Regions from separate parts of the Ligilactobacillus sp. JN-6 (Y).1 genome, predicted to be linked through region 1. Evidence: predicted binding sites of a transcription regulator. Region 1 holds the regulator's gene; each other region holds the start of a gene.
The links. Region 1 encodes CtsR, which represses protease genes until heat stress. Its sites were predicted from a motif close to TTGGTCAAAAAAGGTCAAANA; they were not measured.

Region 1 (4,748 bases):
TGGAGTGATATTACCCTCAAGTAATGACTCACTCAAACGGTCTTCGATCTCACTTTGAACAGCACGCCTGATCGGCCGCGCACCATATTCAGGATCAAAACCTGCCTGAGCGACCACATCGATCGCTGCCGGCGTGATCTTAAGGTTGATGCCTTGTTCTTTGATCCGCGAGATAACTTCACGCGTCATCAACTTAACGATCTCATGCAATTGTTGCTTATCCAAGGAATGGAAAATAACAACTTCATCGATCCGATTCAAAAATTCAGGTCTAAAGGATTGTTTCAGGCGATCCTTGATCTTAGAAGACATTGCTTGATATTCATCGGTAGCTGCCTCGGCACCAAAACCGACTTCCTTTTTATCACGGATATCAGTGGCACCCAAATTAGATGTCATGATAATGATCGTGTTTCTAAAATCAACTTTACGACCCTTAGAATCCGTTAAGAAACCATCGTCTAAAACTTGCAGTAAGATATTGAAGACATCAGGATGGGCCTTTTCAACTTCATCCAACAAAACGACTGAATAAGGTTTATTTCTTACCTTTTCAGAAAGTTGACCGCCCTCATCATAGCCAACATAGCCAGGAGGCGCACCGATCAAACGACTAGTTGAATATTTCTCCATATATTCACTCATGTCGATCCGGACCATGTTATCTTCGTCACCAAACATTGCTTCAGCCAATGCCTTTGCAAGTTCAGTCTTACCAACACCAGTAGGCCCGAGAAACATAAATGAACCGATTGGACGAGTCGGGTCGCCTAGGCCACTCCGAGCACGTCTGATCGCCTTCGAAACGCCTGCGATAGCTTCATTTTGTCCGATAACCCGTTTATGCAAGATCTTTTCCAAATTGACTAAGCGTTCACTTTCACTCTTCGTTAATTGAGTTACTGGAACACCTGTCCATTCAGAAACCACATTAGCAACATCTTCTTCACCAACTTCTTTGGAATAATTACCATCTTGGACTTCCTGTTGGTCTTCTAATTGAGCTAACTTATCTTTCCACTTCAATTCTTGCTTGCGGTATTTAGCAGCATCTTCAAACTCCTCATCTACTAAGGCATTTTCCTTAGCAGCCTTGGCGTCTTTAACTTTATGCGCTGCTTTAGCCACTTTTTGCTGGTCGCCAGAAGAAGCAATATGAACACGTGCAGCTGATTCATCCATCAGGTCGATCGCTTTATCAGGTAAGAAACGGTTGGTAATATATCTATCACTCATTTTAACTGCAGCAACCAACGCCTCATCAGACAGCCTCAGTTGATGGTGCTTTTCATATTTAGGACGCAAGCCCTTTAAAATATCGATCGTTTCTTCAGCAGTAGGCTCCTCAACAATGATCGTTGCGAAACGTCTTTCCAAAGCGGCATCAGTTTCAACATATTTCTGATATTCATCTAAAGTAGTTGCACCGATAACTTGAACTTCACCACGGGCCAAGGCCGGCTTCAAAATATTTGAAGCATCGATCGCACCTTCAGCACCGCCAGCACCAATCAAAGTATGCATTTCATCAATGAATAAAATAACATTACCATCCTGATAAACTTCATCTAGGATCTTTTTGAGCCGGTCTTCAAATTCACCACGGTACTTAGTCCCGGCGACTAATGAACCCATGTCCAGCATCATAACACGTTTGCTAGCAAGTTCTACCGGCACATTGTCATTGATGATCTCCTGGGCAAAGCCTTCTGCGATCGCTGTTTTACCAACACCTGGCTCACCAAGTAAAACGGGATTGTTCTTCGTACGCCGACTTAGGATCTGGACGACTCGAGTGACCTCTTTTTGCCGTCCAACGACTGGGTCGATCTGGCCATTTTCAGCCATTTCATTCAAGTTACGTGCCAAGCCATCCAACGTTGGCGTTCCTTCGACTTTGTCTTTTTTCTTTGCATTTCTGCGAACTTGGGTTTGACTGATCCCCAGTTGTCTAAAGATAGTCTGGCGGATCCGCTTAATATCAATATTTAAGCTATCTAAGATCCGAGACGACAAAATATCATCATCTTCAAGCAAAGCCAATAAAATGTGCTCAGTGCCGATCTTTTCAGAATTCAATAATTCAGCTTGAGCACCAGCACGTGTCAAGATCCCCTTCGCCTTTGGTGAATATGGCAAGTAATTATCCGGTGCTTGCCTTTTCAACGTACCATACCCTGTCAAACGCTCAATTTCTTCTTTAACATCAGTCGGCGTGATCACAAATTGTGCTAAAACTTTATGTGCGATCCCTTGCTCTTCAGAAACAAGAGCCAACAATAAGTGTTCCGTACCAATAGCTTGATGCCTAAAGCCATTAGCATTGACTTGTGCGAGTTCTAAAACTCTCTTAGCACTAGGAGTATATGATTCATTCATTTCAAGTCCCCCTCATATAAATCAGGTCTTTCAAAGTAAAATTCTCTTTCCTTTTAAAAAGAAGACTCTTTTACTTTCTCTTTTTCTCGCTCACAAATAAAAATCAATCAGCACACCTTAAGCGATTTAAAACACTGACCAAGATCCGCGCACGAACAGCGTTTTCCAAACGTTTGTCGGCAAAATCCAAGGTGGTCCGATCCATTGTCGCCAATACCAGGTTTGCTTCTTTTTGTGTTAACAACTTATCCTCATAAAGACTTTGTATGATCTGCAAAGCTTTACCAGAAGTAATACTTTCTCCGATAAGAGCGATCAATTGGTCCAAAACATCAGTGTCATCGATCAAATTGACCTTAGCGATCCTAATGTAGCCGCCACCACCGCGTTTACTTTCAACTAAATACCCGTTTTGGATCGTAAATCTAGTTTTAATAACATAGTTGATTTGAGAAGGAACAACATCGAACTGTTCCGCGATCTCAGAACGCTTGATCTCGATCTTTTGCGAATCGGCTAAAATACCCTTAAGATACCTCTCAATAATATCGGATATATTGCGATTTTGCATTTAAACCACATTCCTTATTATCCAACTTTGACTAATATTGACTATTATTATATATGGAAACATCGTCAAATTGCAAAGATAATGCCATAATTGTTTAAATTATTTTCGGATCCGGCTGGTTAATTAGAATGCTATGGCAACGCAAGTGCAGCAATTACTTTAATCCTAGTAAGTTCGTTATTATGAAACTTGCTTCAAAAAGATGCAACTAAAACGCTCAGCACATAACTAAAAATCTTTCTTTTGAAGGAAGAAATCTATTATAAAACAAAAAAGACAAACGTCAAAGACGTCTGTCTAAAATTATCGGGAAAACAGGATTCGAACCTGCGACCTCCACGTCCCGAACGTGGCGCTCTACCAAACTGAGCTATTTCCCGTTAAATATATAAAAATAACACAAAAGACAACTTCACTGACAAATTCCAAACAGTCATAAAGTTATCCATAATATACTATAGTGATCGGGAAGACAGGATTCGAACCTGCGACCCCCTGGTCCCAAACCAGGTGCTCTACCAAGCTGAGCTACTTCCCGATAAAAAATGCACCCAGTAGGAGTCGAACCTACAACCTTCTGATTCGTAGTCAGACACTCTATCCAATTGCGCTATGGGTGCATAAATTTATTTATAATGTGCTTCACTGGACTTCCAGCGAAGCGGAAGACGGGATTCGAACCCGCGACCCCCACCATGGCAAGGTGATGTTCTACCACTGAACTACTTCCGCATATGCCGACTAGACGATTCGAACGCCCGACCCTCTGATTACAAATCAGATGCTCTACCAACTGAGCTAAGTCGGCATTAAAATGGTGCGGGTGAAGGGATTCGAACCCCCACGTTAAAAAACACTAGAACCTAAATCTAGCGCGTCTGCCAATTCCGCCACACCCGCAAAAAAAGCAATGAGTCGTGACAGGTTCGAACTGTCGACCCTCTGATTAAAAGTCAGATGCTCTACCAACTGAGCTAACGACTCAAGAAAATGGAGGATACAGGGCTCGAACCTGTGACCCTCTGCTTGTAAGGCAGACGCTCTCCCAACTGAGCTAATCCTCCAAAAAACAAGCGCAGCAGCTACCTACCCTCACAGGGGGCGATCCCCCAACTACTCTCGGCGTGACGAAGCTTAACTGCTGTGTTCGGCATGGGAACAGGTGTAGCCTTCGTGCCCGCACCACCGCACTCGTATTTCTTTCTTTGAGAGATCCGCTCCCTCAAAACTGACTAACATTCATCCTTGCTCGCTGCTTTTACCGAGTCCTGCGCCACTCTGTGGTCAAGTCCTCGACCGATTAGTAATGGTCCGCTCCATGCCTCGCGGCACTTCCACTGCCATCCTATCTACCTGATCATCTCTCAGGGGTCTTACTTCCAGAAAGGAATGGGAAATCTGATCTTGAGGTGAGTTTCGCACTTAGATGCTTTCAGCGTTTATCTCGACCACACTTAGCTACCCAGCGCTGCCTTGGGCAAGACAACTGGTACACCAGCGGTGTGTCCATCCCGGTCCTCTCGTACTAAGGACAGATCCTCGCAAATTTCCTACGCCCGCGACGGATAGGGACCGAACTGTCTCACGACGTTCTGAACCCAGCTCGCGTACCGCTTTAATGGGCGAACAGCCCAACCCTTGGGACCGACTACAGCCCCAGGATGCGATGAGCCGACATCGAGGTGCCAAACCTCCCCGTCGATGTGGACTCTTGGGGGAGATAAGCCTGTTATCCCCAGGGTAGCTTTTATCCGTTGAGCGATGGCCCTTCCATGCGGGACCACCGGATCACTAAGCC
Region 2 (4,748 bases), 540 kb from region 1:
CCAACATATCCAGGGGCGGCTCCAACTAAGCGACTAACTGAGATCTTGTCCATATATTCACTCATATCTAAACGCACCATATGCTTTTCAGAATCAAACAAATTTTCAGCTAGTGCCTTTGCCAATTCTGTTTTACCAACACCAGTTGGACCCAGGAACATAAATGAACTTAATGGTTTCGATGGATCTTGCAAACCGGCTCGTGAACGTAAAACTGCATCAGAAACTGCGTCCACAGCTTCATCTTGACCAATGATCCTGTTATGCAAACTATCAGACAAATGAAGCAGCTTTTGCCGTTCACCTTCGACTAATTTAGAAACTGGCACCCCTGTCGACCGACTAACAACTTCAGCAATTTCATTTTCAGTGACCGATTCTTCAACTAACCAATCATCCGGCCGGTCGCCTTTCTCTAGGCCTGCTAATTCTTTTTCAAGACGTGGGATAGTGCCATGCTGCAATTTAGCTGCTTTTTCTAAATCGTATTGGTTTTCAGCATCTTCTAATTGATGCTTAGCTTGATCGATCTCAGATTTCTTGTCACTGACTTTTTGGATGTCCTCTTTTTCACTTTCCCACCGCATTTTTAACCGATTGTCTTTTTCATGTGCGTTAGCTAGTTCCTGTTGGACGTCAGTCAAACGTTTCTTCGAAGCATCATCAGTTTCTTTCTTTAATGCGGCTTCCTCGATCTCAAGCCTCATGACGGTACGGTTAATTTGATCTAGTTCAGTCGGAACAGAATTCATTTCGACTCTGATCTCAGCACAGGCCTCATCTACCAGGTCGATTGCTTTGTCTGGTAAGAAACGATCCGTGATATACCGGTCTGAAAGTGTCGCAGCTGCAACCAATGCATTATCATGGATCCGAACGCCATGATGGATCTCATATCTTTCTCGTAACCCCCGCAAAATCGCGATCGTATCTTCCACAGTTGGTTCCTGAACAAGCACTTTCTGAAAACGACGCTCGAGCGCTTTGTCCTTTTCTAAATTCTCACGATATTCATCCAGAGTAGTTGCACCGATCAAATGCAGTTCTCCCCGAGCAAGCATTGGTTTCAAAAGATTGCCGGCATCCATGCTTCCTTCTGTTTTTCCTGCACCAACAATGTTATGGATCTCATCAATAAATAAGATGATCTGCCCTTCACTTTTCTTAACTTCTTTAAGGACCGATTTTAGTCGCTCTTCAAATTCTCCACGATATTTGGCACCCGCTATCAAAGAACCCATATCCAAAGAGAAAATAGTTTTGTCTTTTAAATTTGCAGGGACGTCATTTTTAACGATCCGTTGGGCTAATCCTTCGATGATCGCTGTTTTACCAACTCCTGGTTCACCGATCAAAATAGGATTGTTTTTTGTCTTGCGTGAAAGGATCCGTATCACATCGCGGACTTCTTCGTCACGGCCAATAATTGGATCTTGTTTACCAGACCGTGCCTCTTTAACTAAATCCGTTCCATATTTTTCTAATGCCTTATATTGCGCTTCTTGGTCCTTAGATGTCACGTGTTCTCCTCCTCGCAAATCATCGATGACTGCCTGCAACTTTTCTTCAGTAACGCCCTTATGTTTTAAAAATTCAGTTAACGGATGATACTGTAATTGCATAAGTGCTAAAACGAGCGTATCAATAGCAATATACTCGTCGCCTAACTTTTGTTTTAATTGGTCTGCTTTTTGCAGTAGTTGGGCTAAATTTTGACTGACCGTTTGGCCATAAGCGACATTACCAGAAACTATTGCGATCTTGTCTAGTTGTTGATCGATCTCTTTTTCAAATTCATCAACATTAAGTCCAGCCTTTTGGTATAAATCAGCCGCAAATTCACCAGGTTGGAACAGGAATTTAAATAAATGAACCACATCGATCTCTTGGTGCTTACGTGTCATTGCTATTTGCTGTGCCTGACCGATCGCTTCTTGCACTGCATTTGTCAAACTATCGTTATTCATGCACTTCGTCCCTTCTGTTCATTTTTCATTTATTTTCAGTTTACTTGTTTTCAGTTTAGCAATTCACTCATTGTCTCCATTATACAAGATATCAAAACAGATGCTAGTAAAAAGTCTTACCTTCTTTGACCAAATTGTTATATCAACGATTAAACACCTTTTTTAAAATAAAGTTAATGCCTTAGACCAACAAAATCATTAAAAGACAGCATAAAATAGCTAAGCCATAAATTGTTATCTTTTTAGTCAAATTAGTTAAACTTTATCAAAAAAGACCTATACCAAGTTTTGATATAGATCTTTATCATTTACATTAGGCAAATAATTACTTAACCTTTTAGGACTCAGGATCAGGCAACAAACTAATAACAGTGTCACTGAAAATGTCTATCAAGACTAATTCAGAAAGTTCCTAATAGCCTATAAAAGCACTAGCCTTTACTAACTAATTTTACGATCTGCAAAACAACATCGGTTGCCTTTTCCATTGTTTGTTCAGAGATATACTCGAACCTCGCGTGCATGTTTTCTGGACCGGCAAACAAGTTAGGGGTTGGTAACCCCATAAAAGAGATCTTCGATCCGTCAGTTCCACCACGCACGGGAGCGATCAGCGGTTTAATTTCAAGGTCTTCCATCGCCTCTTTAGCGAGATCGACAACAGTCATATCTTTTTCGATAACCTCACGCATATTATAGTATTGGTCTTTCATGTCCAAAATAACACGTTGTTCGTCAAATTGTTCGTTCATCTTTGCCACAATATTTTTGACCAATCGCTTACGCTCTTCAAACTTACTACGGTCATGGTCTCTAATAATATAAGTCATTTTAGCTTGGTCAACAGTACCATTGATACTCAACAAGTGGAAGAAGCCTTGACGTCCCTCGGTTCTTTCTGGCACTTCAGCACTTGGCAAATGGTTTTCAAACTCAACGGCTAACTTTAAGGCATTGATCATAATACCCTTAGCCTCTGAAGGATGAACGTCTTTACCAACAAAACGAATAGTAGCCTGAGCAGCATTAAAAGTTTCGTATTCCAATTGTCCTAAAGGCCCACCATCAACGGTGTAAGCAAGGTCTGCACCAAATTCATCAACTTCAAAACGGTCGGCACCTGTTCCGATCTCTTCATCTGGACCAAAAGCAACTTCCACTTCGCCATGTTTTATTTCTGGGTGTTTGACCAAATATTCTACGGCTGTCATGATCTCTGTCACTCCGGCCTTATCGTCAGCACCTAATAATGTATTGCCATCGGTAGTGATCAAATTATCGCCCTTGTAATTCTTTAAATTAGGAAACTCGTCAGTTGTTAACGAATAACCACTATTCCCCAGTTTGATATCTGATTGACCATCATAATTCTCGATAACTTGAGGTGATACATTTTTAGCATTAAAGTCTGCCGTATCGATGTGGGAAATGAAGCCGACCTTTTTTGCTTTTTTATCGGCAGGTAAGTTACTTGGCAGTGTTGCAAAGACGTAACTGCTTTTCTCAGCGATACGAACATTTGATAAACCGATCTCGTTTAATTCCAACACCAGCTCATTCGCGAATTCTACCTGATTATGTGTGGAAGGCACAGTGGTTGAATCTTCGTTTGAACGGGTTTCCTTACGAACGTACTTTAAAAAACGTGGAATTAAACTATCATATTTTGCCATGAAAGATCCTCCTCTATAAAATTAAAATATTACTTACATAAATTTAAATGGTTCAGTGTTAATTGTAGTAGCAGTGACATCAACTGCCCAACCATCCTCTTTAGCCCATTTAGTAAAGAGCTGCTGTAGCTTAGGCTGACAGATCCATTCAAAATGATGACCAGGATCGATCACATTCAATCCACTTGCTAACATATCATGAGCGGTGTGATAACTTACATCACCCGTAACATAAACGTCAGCGCTTTTCGCCAACGCATCAGTATAAAATTGAGAGCCGCTGCCACCAAGAACAGCAACTTTTTGGATCTCTTGTTGAAGATCAGGACTCACGACTCGCAACCTTGGGATCTCAAAAGCTTCCTTACACTGAGCAATGAAATTTTTTAAAGTCATAGGCGAAGCAAGGTCACCTATACGACCCATCCCGTATTTTAATCCTGAACCCTCAATTTGGTAGAGATCAAAAGCAACTTCTTCGTAAGGATGGTTAGCATACATGGCAGCTAAAACCTGCTTTTTATATTTAGCCGGAAAACCCACTTCGACTTTTTCTTCGTTGACCACTTCTAGTTGGCCCGCTTGTCCCAGGTATGGATGTGAACTCTCAGCTGGCAAAAAACGCCCTTTTCCCTGAACAGCAAAAGAGCAGCTAGAATAATCCCCGAATTGGCCAGCCCCTGCCGCAGCTAAAGCTTGTCGTAGTTGACCAGCATTATCAACGGGAACAAAAACTGCGAGTTTATATGTTTTTTCCTCGAATGGCCCCAGTAAGGGTTCAGTCTGTTGAAGTTCTAATTTATCAGCAAGCCAATCATTCATCCCCCCCTGAGCACTGTCCAAATTCGTATGAGCTGCATACACTGAAATGTTGTGTTTGATCAATTCCGCATACATCTGGTTTTGCGGCACACCAAGGTCAAAACTTTTTACCGGATGAAACATCGCGGGATGATGTGCAAATATAAGATCGACCCCCGAACTGATCGCTTCTTGTACTGTTTCGGGTCTGACATCAAGGCTGACCATCATCTTATGAACATCTTGTTGCAAGTCGCCCAATTGCAAACCGATCGGATCTCCTTTTTCCGCCAGCTGTTTAGGTGCG
Region 3 (4,748 bases), 160 kb from region 1:
CTTCAGCACCAAAGCCAACTGAGGAGACTGAGTCGCCGCTACCAGCATTAGATGTCATGATGATGATAGTATCCTTAAAGGAAACCGTCCGACCTTGTGAGTCCGTCAACCGACCATCGTCAAGGATCTGCAAGAATGTGTGCAAAACATCGGGATGAGCTTTTTCAACTTCATCTAGCAAGATCAGACTATATGGGTGACGCCGAACTTGTTCAGTTAACTGACCAGCTTCTTCATAGCCTACATAGCCCGGCGGTGAACCGATCAATTTCGACACTGAGAATTTCTCCATATATTCACTCATGTCAAACCGAATCATTGCGTCTTCCGTTCCAAATAGCTCACGAGCCAACTGCTTAGCAGTTTCAGTTTTACCGACACCGGTTGGTCCGACAAATAGGAACGAACCAATAGGGCGTCCCGACTTGTTGAAGCCGACACGATTACGACGAATTGCACGAGCAACTTTAGTAACGGCTTTATCTTGACCAATAACATGTTGTTCAAGTGAATTAGCCAAGTTCTTCAATTGTGATTGTTCCTTAGCCTTCAATTCACCAACAGGAATATCAGTCTTTTCTTCAACGATCTTCTCCATGTCTTTTTCAGTGATCTCAGGAGTTGCTTCGTCTGAAGACGAATTGTCCTTCATCTTATTGAACTTAGAGACTTGATCACGGTAATAGGCGGCTTTTTCATAGTCTTCATCTTTCAAAGCAGCTTGTTTTTCTTCTTCCGCTTTGTTGATTTTATCATCCATGACTGCCGGGTCGACGGTATGGATCGTCAAATTCTTCTTTGAGCCGGCCTCATCCAAAAGGTCGATCGCTTTATCAGGCAAGAAGCGGTCTTGAATATACCGGTCTGACAAGGTAGCTGCGGCTTCTAAGGCTTTTTCAGAAAACTTAACGTGATGATAAGATTCATATTTACCGCTGATCCCTTGCAAGATCTTGATCGTTTCTTCAACTGAAGGTTCGTCAACTTGGATAGGTTGTAAACGACGAGCTAGGGCGGCGTCTTTTTCGATCGTACGGTACTCATTTAATGTTGTAGCACCGACTAACTGGAGGTCGCCGCGGGCTAAAGCTGGTTTCAAAACATTACCGGCATCCATACCGCCCTCAGCGTTACCTGCACCTACAATTTCGTGGATCTCATCGATGAAGAGGATAGTATTTTTCTCTTTTTTCAACTCTTCCATCAATTGTTTCATCCGCTCTTCGAATTGGCCACGGATACCCGTACCCTGAACAAGTGAAACAACATCTAAACGAACTACTTTTTTGTTTTGTAATTTTTGTGGTACATCGTTGTCGACGATCTTTTGGGCTAAGCCTTCAACAACGGCTGTTTTACCAACACCGGCTTCCCCGATCAAAACAGGGTTATTTTTTGTCCGCCGGTTTAAGATCTCGATCACGCGCTCGATTTCTTTATCTCTGCCGATCACTGGGTCGATACGACCATTTTGTGCTTCTTCCGTGAGGTCAAGACCATATTGCCCAAGGATCGTATTGCCGCCATTATTCCGACCATTACCGCCAGCAGCTTGGGTTGGCGGAACTTGTCCCTGTCTTTGCGGTCCTTGTTGGTCACTAGACATTGACCGGAATAAGTCGTCCAAATTACCAAAACCGAATGGGTCTTGCATCATTGAACTGGAACGGCCATTATTACCAGCTTGGTCCTTTAACTTCTTGTAACAACTTTGGCAAAGATCGATGGAAGTTTGTCGACCGTTGATACTAGTTGTCAAATGGATAGTAGCTGGATTTTGATGACAATTTTGACATAACATATAATTTGTTCACGACCTTTCGTAAGATCCAGGTTAGTCGAAAGCCAAAAAGTGTTTTGACCTTCTTTGACCTTTCATAGTTTTATTATACAAAGTTCTGAAAAAACTTCAAGCTATACGCTTAGAAAAATATTAGTTTTTCATGCTATAATTACATTCGAGTTCTATAAGGAGGAAGAGCGAGATATGACGAAGGACTATCATCAAATTTTGGAGCAATTACGTGCGGGAGATATAGAAGAATTTGCGGTCGCTACTGATGAATTTATGGATTTTCAAAAAGCATTAATGGAATATTCACACCGTAAAAAAGTAGTTGGGACAGCAAAAAGGGGTGGTGGCGCAGTCTACCGTTATGATCATGCGTCTGAGCACGAGTAACAAAAGACATCGCGCAGCAAAGATCCTCTTAAAAATAAATATTGCACAAACCGATTTTAAAAGAATGAAAACTATGAAAATCAAGAATTGTGCCCCATGATATTTTTAAGGCACCCACTTTCTCTTCAGGTTGTCAATTTGGTATTTTAAAAAGCCTCTGCTTTTCGTTAGACGTTAAAACAAACTTGTTTTATCACATGATACATGGTATTATTTTTTTAGCGAGTTTTACCATAAAGTAGCATTTTGGGGACATTTTTAAATGTAAACGTGTTCGAAAAATTTGTCTAACTTTTCACTGGTCAAACTCAACAATTTATATACTCAAAGGAGAATGGTTTAAAATGGAAAAGAAAGACTTTCACGTAATTGCAGAAACAGGTATTCACGCTCGTCCTGCTACTTTGTTGGTACAAGCAGCAAGCAAATTTAATTCTGATATCACATTGGCATTCAATGACAAATCAGTTAACTTGAAATCCATCATGGGTGTTATGTCTTTGGGTGTTGGCCAAGGTTCAGACGTAACTATCTCTGCTGAAGGTGCAGATGAAGCAGACGCTATTACAGCAGTTGCTGAGACAATGAAAAAGGAAGGACTTGCTGAATAATGACGAAAATGTTGAAGGGGATAGCAGCCAGTGATGGTATTGCCGCAGCTAAAGCTTACATGCTTGTGCAACCCGATTTATCATTTTCCGAAACAAAAATTGATGACCCTGAAGCTGAGGTTGCCCGTTTAAATGATGCTGTTGCAGCTTCTAAAAAAGAACTTGAGGTCATTAAAGATAAGGCTGCTGAAAATTTGGGTGCTGATGAGGCTGAAGTTTTCGAGGCACATTTGACCATTCTTTCTGATCCAGAAATGTTGGGTCAGATCAGTGATAAGATCAAGAATGAAAAGGTTAATGCAGAAGCTGCAGTCAAAAGTGTCACAGACATGTTTATCGAAATGTTTGAAGGCATGACTGATAATGCTTATATGCAGGAACGTGCCGGAGATGTGCGCGATGTTACTAAGCGTTTATTAGCTCATTTGCTTGGTGTAACTTTGCCTAGTCCAGCTTTGATCAACGAGGAAGTTGTCATTGTGGCTCATGATCTGACACCATCTGATACTGCCCAGTTAGATCGTAAATATGTTAAGGGATTTATCACTGATATCGGTGGACGGACATCGCATTCTGCGATCATGTCACGGACATTAGAGATCCCTGCGATCGTCGGTTCAGGTACAGCTACTGATGATATCAAGGCTGATCAAACAGTGATCATCGATGGTATCAATGGTGATGCTTTGGTTGACCCAAGTGATGATGAATTAAAAGAATATGACAAGAAAGCTAAAGATTTTGCTCAGCAGAAAGCACAATGGGCTCAGTTAAAAGACGAACAGTCCGTAACTGCTGATGGCAAGCAGGTCACTCTTGGTGCAAATATTGGTACACCAAAAGACGTTGCTGGCGCTAACGACAATGGTGCTGAAGCAGTTGGCTTGTTTAGGTCTGAATTTTTGTACATGGATGCTTCTGAATTGCCATCTGAAGATGATCAGTTTGAAGCATATAAGCAAGCAGTTGAAGGTATGAACAACAAGCAGGTTGTTGTGCGGACAATGGATATTGGTGGCGATAAGGAATTATCTTATTTGCCATTGCCTGACGAACAAAATCCTTTCTTGGGTTATCGTGCTATCCGGATCTCCTTGGATCGCCAAGATATTTTCCGGACACAGTTACGTGCTTTGTTGCGCGCTTCAGCTTATGGCCGTTTGGCGATCATGTTCCCAATGATCGCTACGGTCAAAGAATTCAAGGATGCTAAGGCGATTTTTGAAGAAGAAAAGGCTAAGTTAGTAGCTGACGGTGTTAAGGTTTCCGATGATATCGAAGTCGGTATGATGATGGAGATCCCTGCCGCCGCTATGATCGCTGACAAATTGGCTAAGTATGCTGATTTCTTTAGCATTGGTACTAACGACCTGATCCAGTATTCAATGGCTGCTGATCGGGGAAATGAACGCGTTTCATACTTGTATCAGCCATATAATCCTTCATTGTTACGCTTGATCAAGAACATCATCGATGCTTCCCATAAGGAAGGCAAATGGACTGGCATGTGTGGTGAAATGGCCGGCGATCAAGTCGCTGTTCCGCTGCTTGCAGGTTTAGGGTTAGATGAATACTCAATGAGTGCTACTTCGATCTTGAAGACTCGTAGCTTATTGAAGAAACTTGATACTAACAAGATGAAAGCATTAGCTGATCAGGCTGTGACTGAATGTGAGACAACTGAAGAAGTCGTCGATTTGGTACACAAGTACACTGACTAGTTTTAGATAAAATTGTTGCTCGAATAACGCACTTTTAGTGGGCTTATTCGAGCTTTTTTGTGGTGGACGGTTTGACATGTTGCTGTAAGACTGTATAATCAGCTTTGTTATTTTAAAGTTGAATTGTTTAAAAAATGATTCTGTTAATGGGCATTTAGTTGCTTATAGTGGTCGAAAACAATATAATGATACATGACTATTATTCAGACTAAGGGGGATCACCGTGAACATAGG
Region 4 (4,748 bases), 830 kb from region 1:
AATCGATCATCCCTGGTTATGTGAAAGAAGGAAAATCAAGTGTGGTTATTGCGATCGGCTGTACTGGCGGTCAGCACCGGTCAGTGGCTTTGACTAATTTGATCGGTCAAAGATTAAAGAAAAAATATCCGGTGCGTATCTCACACCGCGACATGAATAAGCGGAAGGAGACTGTTAACCGATCATGAGTAATTGCAATAGAAACAGTCAAAGTCCCAAAATAGTTGTGATCGGTGGAGGGACAGGCTTACCTGTGGTCTTACGCGGATTACGTAAAAGAAATGCTGATATTACCGCAGTTGTTACAGTAGCAGATGACGGAGGTTCTTCCGGTCAGATAAGGGACTACATCAATGTCGTGCCTCCTGGTGACATTAGAAACGTTCTAGTGTCTTTATCTGACATCCCTCAGATCTATAAAGATATTTTTCAGTATCGCTTTGATACTAAGGATCAGTTTTTCTCTGGTCATGCGATCGGGAATTTGATCATCGCGGCGCTATCTGAGATGAATGACAATGATATTTTTTCTGCGGTTCAAAAACTTTCAGAGATAATGAGGATCGATGGCAATGTCTATCCCGCAGCTAGTGTTCCTTTGGTGCTCAATGCGGAGTTTTATGATGGGACCCAGTTGTCCGGAGAAGCAGAGATCACAGCTGCTGAGAAACATGTCAAAAAAGTTTGGGTCACTAGCAATGATGGTACTAAACCTGAAGCTCGTTCGGAAGTGATCAATGCTATTATGCAGGCAGATCAGATCGTGTTAGGCCCAGGGAGCTTATTCACTAGTATTTTGCCCAATTTAATGATTGAAAATGTAGGGCGAGCTGTTTGCGACACTAAAGCAGAAGTTGTATACATCTGCAATATCATGACACAAAAAGGTGAGACCGAAAAGTTTACGGATGCTGATCATGTGAGAGTATTAAATCATCATTTGCATAAAAATTTTATTGACACTGTATTGGTAAACACGGAAAAAGTTCCCCAGAATTATCTGGATTATCAAAAGTATAATGAAATTTTAGATCAAGTTAGCTATGATTTTAACGGTTTGCGTGAACAAAATTGTCGTGTGATCTCTGATGATTTTTTGGAATTAAGAGATCGTGGCGTTTTTCATAATGAAAGAAAAGTCGTTGATGAATTGATACGACTAACAGGACGTCCAAATTCCTGGGCAGTCGACGGGTTTAATTGAGTTAAATAAAAGTAGAAGTTAGATGGTTCGCTTTTAATTTTGACGAAAGGAGGTTCCAAGGTATTGTCTTATGCCAGTGATGTAAAAAAAGAGTTGACCACCTTAGAAGTCAACCGTGATAAAAACGGGAAGGCTGAGTTGACTGCTTTGATCCGGATGAACGGTGCTTTAAGTTTGATCGATCACCAATTTGTATTGAGTATTCAAACAGAAAACCCTGCAACAGCTCGTAGGATATATTGGTTGTTAGAAAGATTTTATGGGATCAAAAGTGAATTGATAGTCAGACGTAAAATGAAATTAAAGAAAAATAACCTTTATATCGTTCGTCTGCGTTCTGGAAGCAGTGAAGTTTTACATGATTTGGATATTATTGATGGTTTGCAGATCAAGCAGACTGTGAATAAAGACTTCTTAACAACTGATGGGCCAGTTCGTTCTTATTTACGGGGAGCCTTTTTAGCAACAGGTTCGGTGAACAATCCTGAAAAGAGTCGTTACCACCTAGAAATTTATTCATTGTATGAGGAGCATAACGATTCTATTTGCGAAATGATGAACCATTATCATTTGAATGCACGCAAAACAGAGCGTCGAAGTGGCTACATCACCTATTTGAAGGAGGGTGAAAAGATTGCTGATTTCTTGTCCTTGATAGGCGCCACAAGTTCAATGTTGAAGTTTGAAGATATTCGTATCATGCGTGATATGCGTAACTCGGTCAATCGGATCGTGAACTGTGAGAATGCAAATTTAAACAAAGTTGCCGATGCAGCGACTAGGCAGATCGAAAATATTAAACTGATCGATGACATAGTTGGTTTAAATAAATTGCCGGTAAAATTACAACAGGTTGCCATTACACGGGTCGCCCATCCTGAAGTAAGTTTAAAAGAGTTGGGTGACTTGGTAGAAGGTGGCCCGATATCTAAGTCCGGTGTAAATCATCGTTTGCGCAAAATAAATGAGTATGCTGGTAAAATAAAAGACGGGACTTACGCTGATCAGAATGTTTGATGGTACAAAAAAGAGGTATGACTCAATGTGAGCTATACCTCTTTTTTGTATGAACTTATTCAGCTTTCTTTTTATTTGTCATAATGCCATCGATCAAACCATAGTCAACAGCCTCTTGAGCTGTCATAAAGTTATCCCGTTCGGTATCACGATTGATAGTTTCGATATCTTGACCAGTTCTTTCTGCTAAAATCTTGTTGATCAATTTACGTGTCTTCAAGATATGCTCAGCAGCGATCTGAATTTCAGTTGATTGACCTTGAGCACCGCCTAATGGCTGATGGATCAAGATCTCAGAATTTGGCAATGCAAAACGTTTGCCATCGGCGCCTGCAGTTGACAGCATCGATGCCATTGAAGCAGCCATCCCTAGCACGATAGTTTGAACATCGGAATTTACGAAGTTCATTGTATCATAGATAGCCAGCCCAGCTGAAACAGAACCACCAGGTGAATTGATGTACATGTAGATATCTTTTTCAGAATCTTGTGCATCTAAGAAAAGTAATTGCGCGATAACGGCATTAGCCATATCATCGGTAACTTCACCTGAAACCATAATGATCCTATCTTTTAAAAGACGTGAATAAATGTCATAAGCACGTTCCCCTTGTGGAGACTGTTCAATAACTGTGGGTACTAAATTCATAGTAATAAATACCTCCTGCTTCTTATATTGATTGCATGGAATTCTCTCCCATGACCTTGATTTACAGTTTACCTTATAGGTCAAAAAAGGTCAAACTTTAAGCATTATTTTTTTGACCGGTCTAATATGCTACAATGTAGAATAATGAAATAAAAGGCTTTTGTTAGTCTTTTTATTTGGTTACTGGTGTGTTTTGTGGCTCACATATGGCTCACTTTTTTTAAAAACACGTGATATTCAGTAAAAATGCAAAAAGAAAAAGCCTTTGAAATCAAGGCTTACAATGTTCAATGATATATTATGTATAGTATATATGCGCCAGCAGGGAGTCGAACCCTGATTACAAGAACCGGAATCTTGTGTGCGATCCATTACACTACCGGCGCGTACTTATATATATTAACTTAAATGGTGTTAAATTACAAGATGAATTTATGGAAAACAATTTAATAAATTTTAAAAGGAGAAGTTACCATGGCACTGCGACAAGATCTGGGTCAACAACAAAATCAAATTCAAAAATTGGCAATGACTCAAAAAATGCAGCAGTCGATCCGAATGCTTAAGTTTAGCGCAGACGAGCTGCAAAACTTTTTAAAGCAGCAAGAATTAGAAAACCCATTTATGATAGTGAATCCGAGAAAAGGCAACGTTAGTTCTAGTGTGATCAGCGCGTCTCAAGCGGCAAACAGTGAAACTGACTGGACAGAATATACTGCTTCCAGACAAGGGCAGTCTTTGTTTGATTACTTATTAGATCAAATACACCTGACAATGAGAAAAACTCCTCTGCGGGGTTGGGTCATCTTTCTGGTGGATCATTTAGATTCTAACGGTTATTTGGACTTAGACCTCGATCATCTTTTGCAAAGTGAACTGCTAGATAAGATCACATTGATCGATGCCTTGACGCTTTTGCAAAGTTTGGATCCTCCTGGTGTGGGAGCGAGAAATTTGCAGGAATGTTTGATACTGCAAACTAGAAATGACGATTTCGCCCCAGAGTTCACCGAAGAGATTTTACAAAATGACTTTCATGAATTTGTCGATCGCAAATGGAAAGAGTTGGCAAAAAAATATGAAATCAGCTTGGCGCAGGTCCAGGCAATTCTGGATTATGTCCAAACCCTCTCGCCGGCTCCAGGATCGGAATATAATCAAGATGAGATCGGTTATATTCAACCAGACTTAATTTTGAAAAAGATTAGTGCCACTGAGATGGACGTCAAAGCTACTAAGCAAACATTGCCTAAAGTTATTTTCAGAGATGGTTATTTTAATGAAATGATAAGCTCTGATGATCCGCAAGTGAAAAAATATGCAGAAAATAAGAAAAGGGAATTTGCGACAATTTACCGCGATGTTGAACAAAGAGGTTCGACCTTATTAAGGGTAGGGCGTGAGATAATAAAACGACAGAAGGAGTTTTTGCTTGACCCTACACAGCCTATGGTTCCCTTACTTTTGCGTGATGTAGCTAATTCCTTACAATTACATGAGTCAACGATCAGTCGGACCGTAAACGGTAAATATCTGCAAACGGATCATGGTGTTTATGAATTGAAGTACTTCTTTACACAGGCTGTAAATTATAGCACAGAGGGCGCTGTCTTGACCGCAAATGATGTGAAAGCCAGGATCAAAGCAGAAATAATGACTGAAAATAAGTTAAAACCACTGTCGGACCAAAAGATCAGTCGGCTGTTGTCGGATGAGGGACTGGAATTGTCCCGCAGGACGGTGGCAAAGTATCGTGAGCAATTAAATATTCCGAGCTCTTCAAAAAGAAAAAAATATTAGAAAAGAAGTAAAGTTCACAAATTTCATAAATGTATGACCTTTTTCACAATAATAATTCGCCTTTTCACAAACATCCCT

Region 2: clpB (ATP-dependent chaperone ClpB) is a predicted target of CtsR. The motif match lies at 2,080-2,100, and genes of this name have one in related genera.
Region 3: AC3XNE_RS00145 (ATP-dependent Clp protease ATP-binding subunit) is a predicted target of CtsR. The motif match lies at 1,855-1,875, and genes of this name have one in related genera.
Region 4: clpP (ATP-dependent Clp endopeptidase proteolytic subunit ClpP) is a predicted target of CtsR. The motif match lies at 2,947-2,967, and genes of this name have one in related genera.

What each region holds. Positions count from the first base shown of each region.
Region 1 covers NZ_CM176599.1:181,824-186,571, forward strand. The annotation lists gene AC3XNE_RS00930 (ATP-dependent Clp protease ATP-binding subunit) at 1-2,379, opposite strand, end outside; gene AC3XNE_RS00935 (CtsR family transcriptional regulator) at 2,483-2,950, opposite strand; tRNA gene AC3XNE_RS00940 (tRNA-Pro) at 3,257-3,330, opposite strand; tRNA gene AC3XNE_RS00945 (tRNA-Pro) at 3,415-3,488, opposite strand; tRNA gene AC3XNE_RS00950 (tRNA-Arg) at 3,497-3,570, opposite strand; tRNA gene AC3XNE_RS00955 (tRNA-Gly) at 3,611-3,682, opposite strand; tRNA gene AC3XNE_RS00960 (tRNA-Thr) at 3,686-3,758, opposite strand; tRNA gene AC3XNE_RS00965 (tRNA-Leu) at 3,766-3,850, opposite strand; tRNA gene AC3XNE_RS00970 (tRNA-Lys) at 3,862-3,934, opposite strand; tRNA gene AC3XNE_RS00975 (tRNA-Val) at 3,942-4,014, opposite strand; rRNA gene rrf (5S ribosomal RNA) at 4,024-4,140, opposite strand; rRNA gene AC3XNE_RS00985 (23S ribosomal RNA) at 4,231-4,748, opposite strand, start outside.
Region 2 covers NZ_CM176599.1:2,093,229-2,097,976, reverse strand. The annotation lists gene clpB (ATP-dependent chaperone ClpB) at 1-1,967, opposite strand, end outside; gene pepT (peptidase T) at 2,399-3,640, opposite strand; gene AC3XNE_RS09755 (Nif3-like dinuclear metal center hexameric protein) at 3,674-4,748, opposite strand, start outside.
Region 3 covers NZ_CM176599.1:18,866-23,613, reverse strand. The annotation lists gene AC3XNE_RS00145 (ATP-dependent Clp protease ATP-binding subunit) at 1-1,801, opposite strand, end outside; gene AC3XNE_RS00140 (hypothetical protein) at 1,988-2,182, shown strand; gene AC3XNE_RS00135 (phosphocarrier protein HPr) at 2,527-2,793, shown strand; gene ptsP (phosphoenolpyruvate--protein phosphotransferase) at 2,793-4,514, shown strand; gene AC3XNE_RS00125 (glycosyltransferase family 4 protein) at 4,738-4,748, shown strand, end outside.
Region 4 covers NZ_CM176599.1:1,796,984-1,801,731, forward strand. The annotation lists gene rapZ (RNase adapter RapZ) at 1-188, shown strand, start outside; gene AC3XNE_RS08275 (gluconeogenesis factor YvcK family protein) at 185-1,204, shown strand; gene whiA (DNA-binding protein WhiA) at 1,268-2,221, shown strand; gene clpP (ATP-dependent Clp endopeptidase proteolytic subunit ClpP) at 2,277-2,870, opposite strand; tRNA gene AC3XNE_RS08290 (tRNA-Arg) at 3,185-3,256, opposite strand; gene rpoN (RNA polymerase factor sigma-54) at 3,345-4,670, shown strand.